DNA from 2 places in the Ruminiclostridium josui JCM 17888 genome. Region 1 is predicted to be linked to the other one. Evidence: riboswitches for the same ligand, from Rfam matches in the RefSeq annotation. Region 1 holds a riboswitch; the other holds the start of a gene.
What was found. A riboswitch is a leader RNA that binds a small molecule or an ion and turns the genes downstream of it on or off. The one in region 1 is predicted to bind cyclic di-AMP.
Positions count from the first base shown of each region.

Region 1 (6,252 bases):
AATGTACTTTAAAAATAATAGCTGATATAATTAATAAAAAAGAAGTTTATGTAAAAAATAGGTTTTAAATTTATACAGGAGGTTTATTCTATGAAATCTTTCAGAAAAGAGTTATTTTTTAATATACCACGAAGAAGAGCTTATATAAATATAACACACCAGGTTCAGCAGTGTATTGATGAAAGCGGCATTAAAGAAGGAATGGTTTTGGTTAATGCAATGAACATTACTGCAAGTGTTTTTATAAATGATGACGAAGCGGGGCTTCATGCCGATTTTGAAAAATGGCTTGAAAAACTTGCGCCTGAAAAACCTTATAGTCAATATAGCCATAACGGTTATGAAGACAATGCAGATGCACATTTAAAGAGGCAAATAATGGGGAGAGAAGCAGTTATAGCAATTACTAACGGCAAGTTGGATTTTGGAACATGGGAACAGATTTTTTATGGCGAGTATGACGGAAAGAGAGAAAAAAGAGTACTTGTGAAAATTATCGGAGAATAAAAAATTCTTGAAAGAGACATTTTCAACTGATAACTTGCTGGGAATAAACAGTTTGCAATATATTCAGTTAGTGTTGTGCCGGGTGAAATTACTGACGGAAGGTGTAATAACCGCATAAGTCCTAAAAATAGGTTGCTGGCAAAGCTTTCCGTCAGTGCACATTCGGAGTTAACAGGCTCTGGCTTTTTCAAAATGTTAAGGTTATTTCTTTAATATCAGTTTCCAATTTTCTAAATACAACACCTGCTTTATCAAACATCCTTTTGGATGCTTTAACACTATCTGTATCAGCATATTTATCGCTTAAGTAGATTACTTCCCTTATACCTGATTGAATTATAGCCTTTGCACATTCGTTACAGGGAAAGAGGGCGGTATAAATTTTACTGCCTTCAAGTGAAACTCCTCTGTTATTTAGAATTGCATTAAGTTCAGCATGTACGACATAAGGATATTTGGTACAAAGAATATTTCCTTCTCTTTCCCATGGAAATTCATCATCAGAACATCCAAAGGGGAATCCGTTATAACCAACACTTAAAATTCTGTTATTTTTCCCGTCAACAATACAAGAACCAACTGGAGTAGATGGGTCTTTGCTTCTTTTCCCGGATAAAACGGCTATTCCCATAAAATATTCGTCCCAGCTAATATAGTCAGTTCTTTTACTCATGATAAATATCTCCTTTGGCTTATTTTATATTATTTAATTATATAATAATTGTTAACTGAAAGATAAGATAGATTAATTTATACCTGTAATATGAACAAAGTATGTTTTGTATGCATTGTTTGTCCATGGGGTAAACCATGAATCTTCAGTATGTTCTGCTATGACAGGCTCATACCTTTCTTTTCCACTATTATAAACCATTCCTACAATAATGGCTGCATGTGAAATGAATGATTTATTCTTCCAGTGATACTGTATAATATCGCCGGGAACTATATATTTACCTATTGATGCAGTATATTGATTATCTCCCACAATTACTTTCTGAGTAGCTTTTGGACCAAATTCATTATTTTTAAAATTACCTAACAGGGTGCTGTTAAGTCCTCTGGCAGTACTCCAGGTCCAAGAATAATCATCATTTGGGGTTGCCAGAGCTCCTTTTTTGCTATAATACCATTGGAAGGCTCCGGTCTTGTCATTGACAGCACCCCCGGCTCTTAAACATTGGGAAACAAAATTAGTGCAGTCACCGCCTTTCCACTTTTCATCACCGAAATTGATGTATTCCTTTGAGTAATTGTTCCAATGATTGTATGCCCAATTGTAGACTTTATCTCTATTATATTCATCATTATTCACACTGGAAGTGCACATGTATGATGTTTTCCATTGGGTATTGTATGGTACTAATCTTGAAGATTTGCTATTATATGCTTTTTTCAATGCTTTTTCTGCCTCAGATTTTAGTGTAAGAATTTGATTATATAAGTCAGAGAGGTTATCTCTGGTTAGTTTGTCGGAATTGCCTTTTTTTGTTTGAAATTTATCTTGTGTGATTTTCCAAACACCGTTGTCAAATGATAATGTTATTAAATGTACTTCTGATTTTAGGCCTTTTATTGGTTTACCGGAAGGATTTGCAGCATTCCAGTAAATATCTGCTGTCAAGGTTGCCTTAATGCATGCACAATTATCAACAAAAAGAGTTTTATCTATTTTAACCTTAGGATTAACCTTTTCTATTATGTAATCGTTGGAAGCATAAGCAATTATATAATCCTCTAACAGCTGCTTTTTTATAAATAACAAATTTCTTTGAGTGGCTTCGGTTTTATTTGAAAAATATATGTCTATCTCATCAACATTGTGAGACACGACAGATTTAATTTTGGCACAAAGGAATTCTGTTGTTACTTGCACTGCAAGATTATAATTTATCGGTTTAGCCTGTAGACTGACAGGACATAGGATAATGAGGCAAGATAAAAATAAAGTTATAACTTTTTTTATAAAATTAAACATAATATCACCCAAAGTCATTGTCCCCAAATAAAATAATGTTATTCTACATGTATAAATACTGCTAATTTGGAAAATAATCCATATTAGGTTAATTTAATTAATAAGGAGTTCGCATATATGACTGAAAAAGACCAAAAAAAGTCCACAGATATTTGGATGCTCAAGGTGTTAACTATAGCTTTGGTATTGATAAGTACTTTACTAGCTTTTTTCTGTATCAGAGTAAACAATGTAGTAAATCAGTACAAAGAAAAATATAATAATGAATGTGTTCAATCCATGCTTATTATGAAATCAAATCAAGAATTAACAGCAAACACAAATAATTATAAATCTCAAAGTGATGAACTCAGTAAACTTAACAACGACCTAAAGAAACAAAATGAAGAGATTAAAAAACAGCTTGAAGAGCTGAAAAAACAAAATCAGCAATTGGAAGCTGCAAAAAGGGAATTAGCAGATGATAATCTTCAGCTTCAAAAGTCACTTAAAAAGGCTGCAGCAGTAGGTGTAAAACCTCAATCATACAAGATATTCAGTGGTGACATTCCCGAAAATATCAGTAACAGAAAGTATCTTGGTAAATTTCTCGGTACGGCATACACTCCATGTGCTGAGGAATGCGGCAATAACAAGGGCATAACCAGCTCAGGTAAGCCAATAGTACCTGGTGTATCCATAGCAATAGATAACACACATTGGCCTTATGGAACAATATTCTATATTAAGGGGTTAGGATATACTATTGCTATGGACACGGGAAGCGCAATAAAAGGTAAAAACAGATTTGATTTTGCAGTATTAGATAAGAAGTTTGCATATGAGCTTGGACAGCAATATTATGATGTGTATCTCGTAAAGATAGGAAACGGGAAGATTAGTGAATCTATTATAAACAAATCGGCTTAAACAAAAGAAACTTAATAAAAATTAGGAAATATTGACTTATTTATAAAATTGGTATATACTGAAAATGGATTGAAGTCAAAAAATTAATAATTTATCGCTGAATTATAGCGTTTTAATGCTATAAGCGGGGGAACCATTAAATGGGGTGAATCCTGGGTAACCAGGAAGGGTTAGTCTCTTACAACCCGAATCCGGCAGCTAACTTCGTAAGCGTTGGGGAGAAAGTGAATTTTTACATTTTGTAATTTTCCAACCAATGCTACAGTTTTCTGTAGCATTTTTAAGTTTAATCCTTATTCATTTTCTTCAAACTTTAATTATTGAATTTTAAATCTTACTTTATATTTGAAAGGGGAGGTAACTTATTTGATGAAAGTTTGTATCACAGGCTTGGGTCGCACCGGAAAGGAAATTGCACGGACTATATTATTACAAAATGAAATCCAGCTTGTTTCTGCTGTTTGCAGTCCGAACAGCAAATCTTTAAATAAGGATTTGGGCGAAATTCTTGGAATGAATAAAACTGGAATAACAGTTACGGGATCTGATAAACTTGAGGAAGTAATATTCAGGAACAAACCGGACGTTGTTATTGATTTTTCAAATCCAAAATCAGCATTGAAAAATGCTTTAATATTCTCAAAATACAGGATAAATATTGTAGTAGGAACTACGGGCTTTACAGATTATCAGCTAAAAAAGCTGTATGTAATTTGCAGAAAATTCAAAAACGGCATTGTTTATGCACCAAACATAACTATGGGTGTAAATGTATTGATGCTGCTGTCGAATCTTACAGCAAGCATACTAAGTAATTATGATTTTCAGATTACAGAGATGCATCATAAAAACAAATTGGATTCACCATCTGGAACAGCGAAAAAAATAGCTGGAGAAATACAGAGTGGTCTTCTAAACAAGGGAGTTGTAGTTTCCCATAAGGACATACCTATAAATTCAGTAAGGGCCGGAGGAGTAATAGGTAGGCATGAAGTAATGATTGTAGGTCAGGAAGACAAAATAGAAATTAGTCATGAGTCATTTTCAAGAAAAGTATTTGCACAGGGAGCCATAAGTGCAGCGAAATTTATTCATAAAAAATCAGGGTACTACGAAATGAAAGATGTACTAGATTTAGAAAAAGTATTAAAAACTTATATTGAAAATAACAACAAATGGTCGTCAAAGCGCCACAACAAATATAATGCCAAACCGGCTTCAAACTAAAAATAAGAACCCTGCTACTGCTGGGTTCTTGTTTTTTTGGCTCTAAACATAAACTTTATTATATTGTTTATTATTAGAATAAGTTCAATGACTACAAGAATACCTACGATTATCACCAAATCCCTGTTTTCTGTGACAATATCTTTTATTTTTGTTTTGTAATCCTCAGGGGCTGATACAGTCTTGTCCGAATATAAATTAACTTCTATTACAGTATTATCATTAAGTGTGTATTTTAGGACACCTGCAATAGTTTCGGTATTAATCGGAAGATGCAACTTTTCATTTTGTATAAAGCTTATATCTTTAATAAAGCTGTCTCCAACCGGATAGGTGTAATAAACATCTATTTTACTTATCAAATCAATCTTAATGTTATCCACTTCTATACTTCTTTGGGGGATATTTTTTGGAACTAGTACTCCCGTATAAAACTTGGAAAACCCGTAATCAAAAAGTTTTGTAGTCTCGGAAAAAGCATTTTCTTTACTGGTGTTGAATACTACAGCAATAAGTCGTTTATCATTTTGAGAAGCAGTAGTAACCACAGAAAAACTCTGAGGGTTTGTATTTGTACCTAATTTTCCGCCATCAACACCTTTATAACTCCAAAAAAGGGTATTTTGGTTTGTTAAAATGGAAGAATTGTTCCCATTAAGCCAGCCAAAACCTTTAGCACCAAATATCATATTAAATGTATTATTTGATATTGCTGCTTTTATAAGTAAAGCAATATCATTGGCAGAAGTATATTGCTCTTTATCAAAAAGACCTGTTGGATTTACAAAATATGTATCTTTTAAAGATAACTCTTTAGCTTTTGTGTTCATATAGTTGACAAATTTTTGGATATCACCATCACCTACATATTCGGCAAGGGCTACAGCTGCGTCATTTCCCTGTGAAAGAATTACGGCATAAAGTAAATCCTCAACAGTATACTGATTTCCTACCACAAGATTGAGCCCATTATAGCTGGCGGCATTTTTACTGATTGTAACCTTTGCATTTAAATCTGTTTTTTCAATGGTAACAAGAGCAGTCATAAGTTTACACATAACCGAAGGTGATAAATGCTTATAAGCATTTTTTTCAAAAAGAACTTGTCCCCTTACGGTATCCATTAGGACTACAGAGCTGGAAGTTAGGCCTTCAGCTGGCGCCCATGCAAAAACCGGAATACAATTCAATATTAGAATTAGTGCCACTATAACTGAAATTATTTTTTTGCCCATAAACTTCACCTGCCGAAAGTAATTATTTCATTTGTTAGTATAGTATATATGATAGAACATAGGGACTCAATTAACAAGGTAAAAATCAATAAACTAAGGTTAAAAATTGGTTACAGATTTGACAATAAATATCAAAGTTACTTAACCCATATAAATAATGCATATAAGTAACCATAAAATAAAATAATACATATAAACTTAAACTAAACCTAGGCAAAATTTATGTAAAAGGAGCTTTAAATTGGGATTTGTAAAGAAATTAAGTAAATACATTATATATGACCAAAAAAGTATAAAACATGACTTTGAACTAGAGGAAACAAAATCGGTTGACTGTAACAAGGCAAAAAATGCTGCCTCTATGGACACCTTTGATAGTAAAGAGTTCAAGAATTA
Region 1 is NZ_JAGE01000001.1:3,459,206-3,465,457, forward strand. It holds gene K412_RS0115630 (secondary thiamine-phosphate synthase enzyme YjbQ) at 91-507, shown strand; gene K412_RS0115635 (deoxycytidylate deaminase) at 695-1,180, opposite strand; gene K412_RS0115640 (amidase domain-containing protein) at 1,253-2,485, opposite strand; gene K412_RS0115645 (3D domain-containing protein) at 2,603-3,394, shown strand; cyclic di-AMP (ydaO/yuaA leader) riboswitch at 3,480-3,622, shown strand; gene dapB (4-hydroxy-tetrahydrodipicolinate reductase) at 3,764-4,621, shown strand; gene K412_RS0115655 (D-alanyl-D-alanine carboxypeptidase family protein) at 4,636-5,856, opposite strand; gene K412_RS0115660 (spore germination protein) at 6,098-6,252, shown strand, end outside.

Region 2 (6,252 bases), 3.4 Mb from region 1:
AGTAAAGATAAAAATTATCTAAATTTTTCGATATCTTCCTCAGACAATTCACTGTCATCATAAGAATTCTCCCTTGTTTTACTTTGAAATCTTATTGGAAAACTATTTATTATTCGTTCAAAAACGGTTAAAAGAGAATCATCGTCTATTCTTCTGTTTCTCATTTTTTATACCTCCGTCTGCCAGATTATGACTGTGCTATAATGTGAAATACCTTTAAAGATATTTTGCTAGAAAAACAGTAAATATATGCTTCCAATAAAAAACTGGCACAGCTTAATACTATGCCAGTTTGCGAAATGTTGGAAATTAATTTTGATTATGCAGAAGCTCCTTCTGATATTTTAACGAAATCGTCAGAATCGGAAGAAATGCTTCCAAATCTTAGCTTAGATACTACAAGGTTCAATATAAGGAAACCTGTCATTATGGCAACTAAAACAATTAGGTTTTGTGCCAGGAATCCATTATTGATACCTGAAATTACTTCTCTTAATGCATCAACTGAATATGTCATTGGCATAAACGGATTAAGCACATTGAAGAATTTTGGAACAAGTTCCATAGGGAAGGTTCCTCCGCAGGAAGTAAGCTGTAATATTAAAAGAAGAATTGCAAGGAACTTGCCTACATCTCTTAACTGTACCAGTAAAAATCTCATAATCGACGTAAATGACAATGATATTATTACACTAGTCAGTACAAAAAGCCCCATATTGGCAACTTCCAAGTGTAAACCTTTTACTATTACAAAGTCTAATACAAGTGCTTGAGCAATGCCTATGAAAGTATATGCCAAAAATCTCATGATGCCTTTAGACTCGGAACAGGACTTGCGGAATCTTACTTCCTCATCCAGATAAATTCCAAAGAACATCAGCAATGCACCAACCCAAAGAGAAAGTGATACAAAATAAGGTGTAAAGGCAGTACCATAATCAGGAACACTGTAAACCTTCTTTTCTGTTATTTTAACAGGTTCTGCCGCATATTCCTTCAGCCCTTCTGTACCGTTTAATTTATCGTCAGCTTTTAGAAGGGAAGAGGACACACCAGTACTAGCTTCAGTTATTCCATCCTTAAGTTTGCCTAAACCGTCCTGAATCTTTGTTTCACCGTCAAGTAACGCCCCAGAATTCTTAGATAATTCTTTGCTGCCGGCTGCCAGGGTTGAAATACCATTTGAAAGTTTTGCAACTCCATCATTAACCGATGAAGCACCTAAAGCAAGTTCTTTGGATTTATCGGAGGCAGTTTTAATGCTGGAAGCAGTATCAATGATACCTTTGTTAATCATAGGATATGATTTATTTAATTCATTTGATCCTGCAGCAAGTTTATTAATACCTTCTGTTACAGAGCCTAATTGTGCAGCTAATTGGGAAACTCCACCTGCAACTTTTCCAGAACCTTCAGCAAGCTGTTTCCCGGAAGAAGATAATTGTTCTCCGGCAGCTTTTAATTGTTCGGGAACAGACTTTGAGGCTTCCAGAGTAGCGATTACAGCTTTGAAATTTGGGTCTGTCATAGCTTCAGGATGACTCGCTACATACTTTTGTATAGAGTCTGCCAAAGAAGATTGAGCCTGAGAAACCTTATTTACTGATTCAATATACTTATCAACACCTGATGTATAGGACTGTACTCCGGTGTTCAAATCAGAGCTTCCTTTAGTCAGTTGAAGTATCTCTGGAGCAGCACTAGTAATGCCTGAATTCAACTGATTTAAACCTGAGTTCAGATTTGACAGGCCTGACATAAAAGTATTTGAACCGTTAACCAAACTAGTTATTTTATCGGAACCGCCGGATAAACTCTTGTAGAACAGTTCAGCACCGTCGCTAAGCTGTTTTGAACCTTGTGCCAGAGTATTTGAACCGGTATTGGCATCTGCAAGTCCGTTGTTCAGCTTATTGACACCATCGTTAAATTTCTTTTGACCGTCTGCAATTTTACCATTGCTGTCATAGAGTAATTCAGCACCGCTTTTTATTTCCTTTAAGCCATCATCAAGTTCTTTAAGGCTATTAGGAAGGTCCTTTATTTGATCTAAAAGGGTTCCTACAATTTCTTCTGAAACAGATTTGGAGATGCTGTCCTTAAATTCTAATGTGACCCTACTCAGTACCTGACTTGCCAAATAATTTCCCTTTTCATTCACAGTATATATCAGATTACCTTGAGTCTTCTCACTGTCTGCTACTGAAGAAATATTATTGGAGAAATCACCAGGTATAGTAATCATTGCGTAATACTTTTTGCTCTCTATACCGTCTTTTGCATCGGATTCCGACGTTATAACCCAATTAAGATTTTTATCGGTTTTTAGTTTGTCAGTAATTTCTTTTCCCAGATTTCTGTTTTCACCGCCGATAGTTGCTCCGTTATCCTGATTTACCACGGCTACAGGAAGTTTGTCAAGTTTGCTGTATGGATCCCAAAAAGCATCAAGATAGAAGAAACTGTAGACCAATGGAATTAGTATAACTGCGATGATCACGGCAAATTTCTTGTACTTTTTTAATGTTTGCATCATTTTTACCTCCTTGTTTCTCTGGATAGATGTTTGTTTTATTTTTACTTCACCACCTCGAATGTTGTAATTTTAAATAATTTGAAATTCAAAGCATTTCGACAAAAAAACTACTTACTTTTAAAAGAAAAAATATCATCAAAGTGTGAATTAAGTGATGAAAGTATATTAATCAGTGCTTTTCTGTCGTCTTCACTAAGGATACCGTATATTTTTTCAGCAAGTATATTCCTAATTGTAGTGATTGATTTAAAAACATCCTTCCCGGTTTCAGAAAGAGAAATAAAAACTCGTCTTCTGTCTTCATTATCACGCCTTCTTATGACATAACCTTTTTTTATAAGTCTGTCAACAGTTACAGTTGGAGTTCCAAAGGTTACCCCTAGAGTATTGGCAATCTCGGACATTTTCTTATCTTCTTCACCGTGGCCTATAACAACTATTGTATTGATTTCAATAACAGTAAGATCATCAAGTGTTTTGCTAAAAAATTTCTTACTTTCAAGTTTATTGTACTTATCAAAAAGTTTCCTAAATAGTTCATCCACAATAAGTAAACTATTTTCTGTTTCTGGGTTCATGATTCACATTCCTCACTTAATTTGAATTTCAAACTATTTTATTTTAATATACTACTGAAAGTTTAAAAAGTAAACTGTTTTTTGCAAAAAAATCAACGAATGTGAACTTACAAATTTTAGGATATGTATTTACTAGAATACAAAATAATGGTAAAATAATTATGTATTTTACCAAAGAAAAGAAGTGGGGTTACATAATGCAAACAAACATTTATACACTTAACAAAGAAGTCGAGTGTCTTAAGCAGCAGCTCTATGATTTGTTGGACAACGAACCATGGGCAGAACACGACATTCTTAGGATTAGTGAAAGATTAGATGACTTAATTTTGCAATTTTACAGTTTAAATTAGTAACTACGATTAATTTCCATACATTCATGAATTACACACTCAATTGATGATCTTCTTTCAGATTGTATATGCTTAAGGTTACTTTGGATATAACTGATTTTAAGCTCAGAATTGCTCTTGAAATCAGTTATATCTATCAAATTTTTTTTAAACACTTCCAATAACAATTTAAGAGTTATGAATGAACATTCAAATAGTTGCGGGTTAAATGTCTTACTCATTTTTTAATCCTCTCTGTCTTTTGTAAAATGTTTATGTGCTTATATAATTAAAATATAGTTATTTGTAACAGATGTCAAATATTTCCTATTTTAAATTGGTCTTTATGCTGAATTGTTTGGTATAATTCAATATACAGTACCTTTTGCTTAGTAAGGATATGGTAATATGCTAAAGATAGATATATTGTGTGATGATTTGCGTATAAAAAATATTAAATATGAAAGTATTGAAAATATATATTCAATATACAAAAATACAGATAGTTTCAAATATGCAACGGGAGTTAATAATTTTATAAGCTTTGATGTATTTTCCAGTCAGCTTTTTAAGTTTATATCTCAAAATAATGTGTTCTTTTTAGATATTTTCCTTGAAAAGAAGGATTCTTTATGTAGCAGCAAATCTATAGGTCTGGTTAAAGGTGCTTTAAATGTAGAGGAAAATATACTTTGGATAAATTCAATAGCTATTGATTTGCCCTACCAATCTAAAGGTTATGGTAAAAAAGTTGTTAGTACTCTGGAGAATTATTTTAAGAATTCATACAATGTAAATACTATTTGCCTTTCGGTAAGCAAAAATAATATGTCTGGTGTAAAATTTTGGGAGAAATGTGGTTATTCCGAATATGAATTTGACTCAACTTATGATTTACACAAAATAACTGATCATGCCCTGATCATGTGGAAGAAAGTGTAAAAAATCATTAATATTACAAAAATATTACCAAAAAATTGCTGTAATATTACTGAAAGTTTGACAAACTGTAATAAATTAAATATAATAATAACGAAATTAACAAGCTGAATCCTCGAAAGAGGTACGGAGGAACCAAGATTTGGGGTTAATCCATTCTTTATTTTATTGAATGGTAGGGAGGTCCTATTGCCCGAGCCCGTCAGCTAACTTCGGAAGCGCTACTATAGGAGGGGCCAATGACAGGTAAGATTACCAAGGTACTTGTCGGTTGTATTTTTGCCTTTTCGCTTGTGTTGGTATGTTCTGCTGCTATGGCTGCTTCGCAGTCAGCCCAGATTAGCGGTACTAACGTCAATGTAAGAAAAGAGCCCAATACTTCTGCAAGTATCATCACTAAACTTTCTAATAAGAGAGTTTCAGTGCTTGATAAGTCTAGCGGTTGGTACAAGATTTCTTTTGATGGAAAGACTGGTTGGGTAATTGATGACTACATAAAAGTTGTAACCACAAAAGGAAGTATTAATGCTAATGGTGTCAATTTCAGAGAAAGTGCCAGTACAAGTAGTAAAGTAATTAGTTCTCTAAAAAAAGGAACAGAAGTACAAATACTGGATACACTTACTGGATGGCACAAGGTTAAAGTAGGTTCAAAGGTTGGATACGTTTCAAAAGAATTTGTTTCTTCAGCAGCGAATTCAACAAAAACTTCCCGTTCTACGGAAGCTGCAACTATTGTCAGCGATGAGGATGATTCTCTAGTTGGCAGGATAATTGCATATGCAAAAAAGTTTATTGGTGTAAAGTATGTTTATGGTGGGAAGAGCCCAAGCGGCTTTGATTGCTCTGGCTATGTTGGCTACGTATACAAGAATTTTGGTATTAGCCTTAACAGTTCAGCATCAAGTATGTACTCAAATGGTACAAAAGTTTCTAAGACAGCTTTAAGAGCTGGTGATTTATTGTTCTTTGATGCTTCTTCCAGAAAATCGACTGGCGATATAGACCATGTAGGTATTTACTTAGGTAATAACCAATTTATTCATGCATCAACTTCCAATGGAAAAGTGCTTATTCAGAGTTTATCTGAATATCGGGGAACTTTTATTGGTGCAAAAAGAGTGATTTAAATCTTATCATAGACCACAAAAACGTCTTTTATAAGACGTTTTTGTGGTCTATATCAACTTTTAATTCTTAACGTTTCTTTTTATTTTTAAAAATTTCTAATTACTAATTCTATATAATTTAATATGGAGGTTGTATTGAATATCAAAAGACCGCTCTGTCTATTTACTGTGTCCTTTACTTTGGGGATACTTCTCGTTAGCAGTATCGGATTGAACCCATTTCTTTTAATTTCTTCAATCATGCTGTTATCTATAATCTGTTTTTTTAAAAAACTTGGCAATTTAAAAAACGTAATTTTTATCTCCCTTTCTTTTTTTATTATGGGTGGAATGCTTTTCTATAATGCAGAATATCGATATACCGGAAGCTTTAATTCATATTATGATAATCCCATAGAAGTAAGAGGTTTTATTGATAGCGAAGTACAGAATTCGGAAGATGGAAAGTCAAATTTTATTTTGCAAACGGAATCCGTAATTTATAAAAATAAGACATTCAAGGTAAAAAATAAGATAATGGTTTATGTAAACAATTTTAATATAAAAATTGGATACAGAACGAAAATTGGCTTTACGGGAGTTGTTGAAAAACCAAAGCCTGCAACCAATCCTGGAGGTTTTGACTATAGAAGGTATCTGGCATCTATAGGAATTTCAGGACGAATATATTTACAGGGTACATCAGATATTCAGGTTACTGGTCAAAAGGGCGGAGGCTACTTACATAGAATAGGATA
Region 2 is NZ_JAGE01000001.1:88,698-94,949, reverse strand. It holds gene K412_RS22445 (hypothetical protein) at 15-164, opposite strand; gene K412_RS0100450 (YhgE/Pip domain-containing protein) at 320-2,536, opposite strand; gene K412_RS0100445 (MarR family winged helix-turn-helix transcriptional regulator) at 2,644-3,114, opposite strand; gene K412_RS0100440 (aspartyl-phosphate phosphatase Spo0E family protein) at 3,312-3,467, shown strand; gene K412_RS0100435 (hypothetical protein) at 3,464-3,688, opposite strand; gene K412_RS0100430 (GNAT family N-acetyltransferase) at 3,855-4,388, shown strand; cyclic di-AMP (ydaO/yuaA leader) riboswitch at 4,481-4,620, shown strand; gene K412_RS0100425 (C40 family peptidase) at 4,625-5,515, shown strand; gene K412_RS0100420 (DNA internalization-related competence protein ComEC/Rec2) at 5,651-6,252, shown strand, end outside.
Region 2: another riboswitch for cyclic di-AMP. It lies ahead of K412_RS0100425 (C40 family peptidase); the one in region 1 lies ahead of dapB (4-hydroxy-tetrahydrodipicolinate reductase).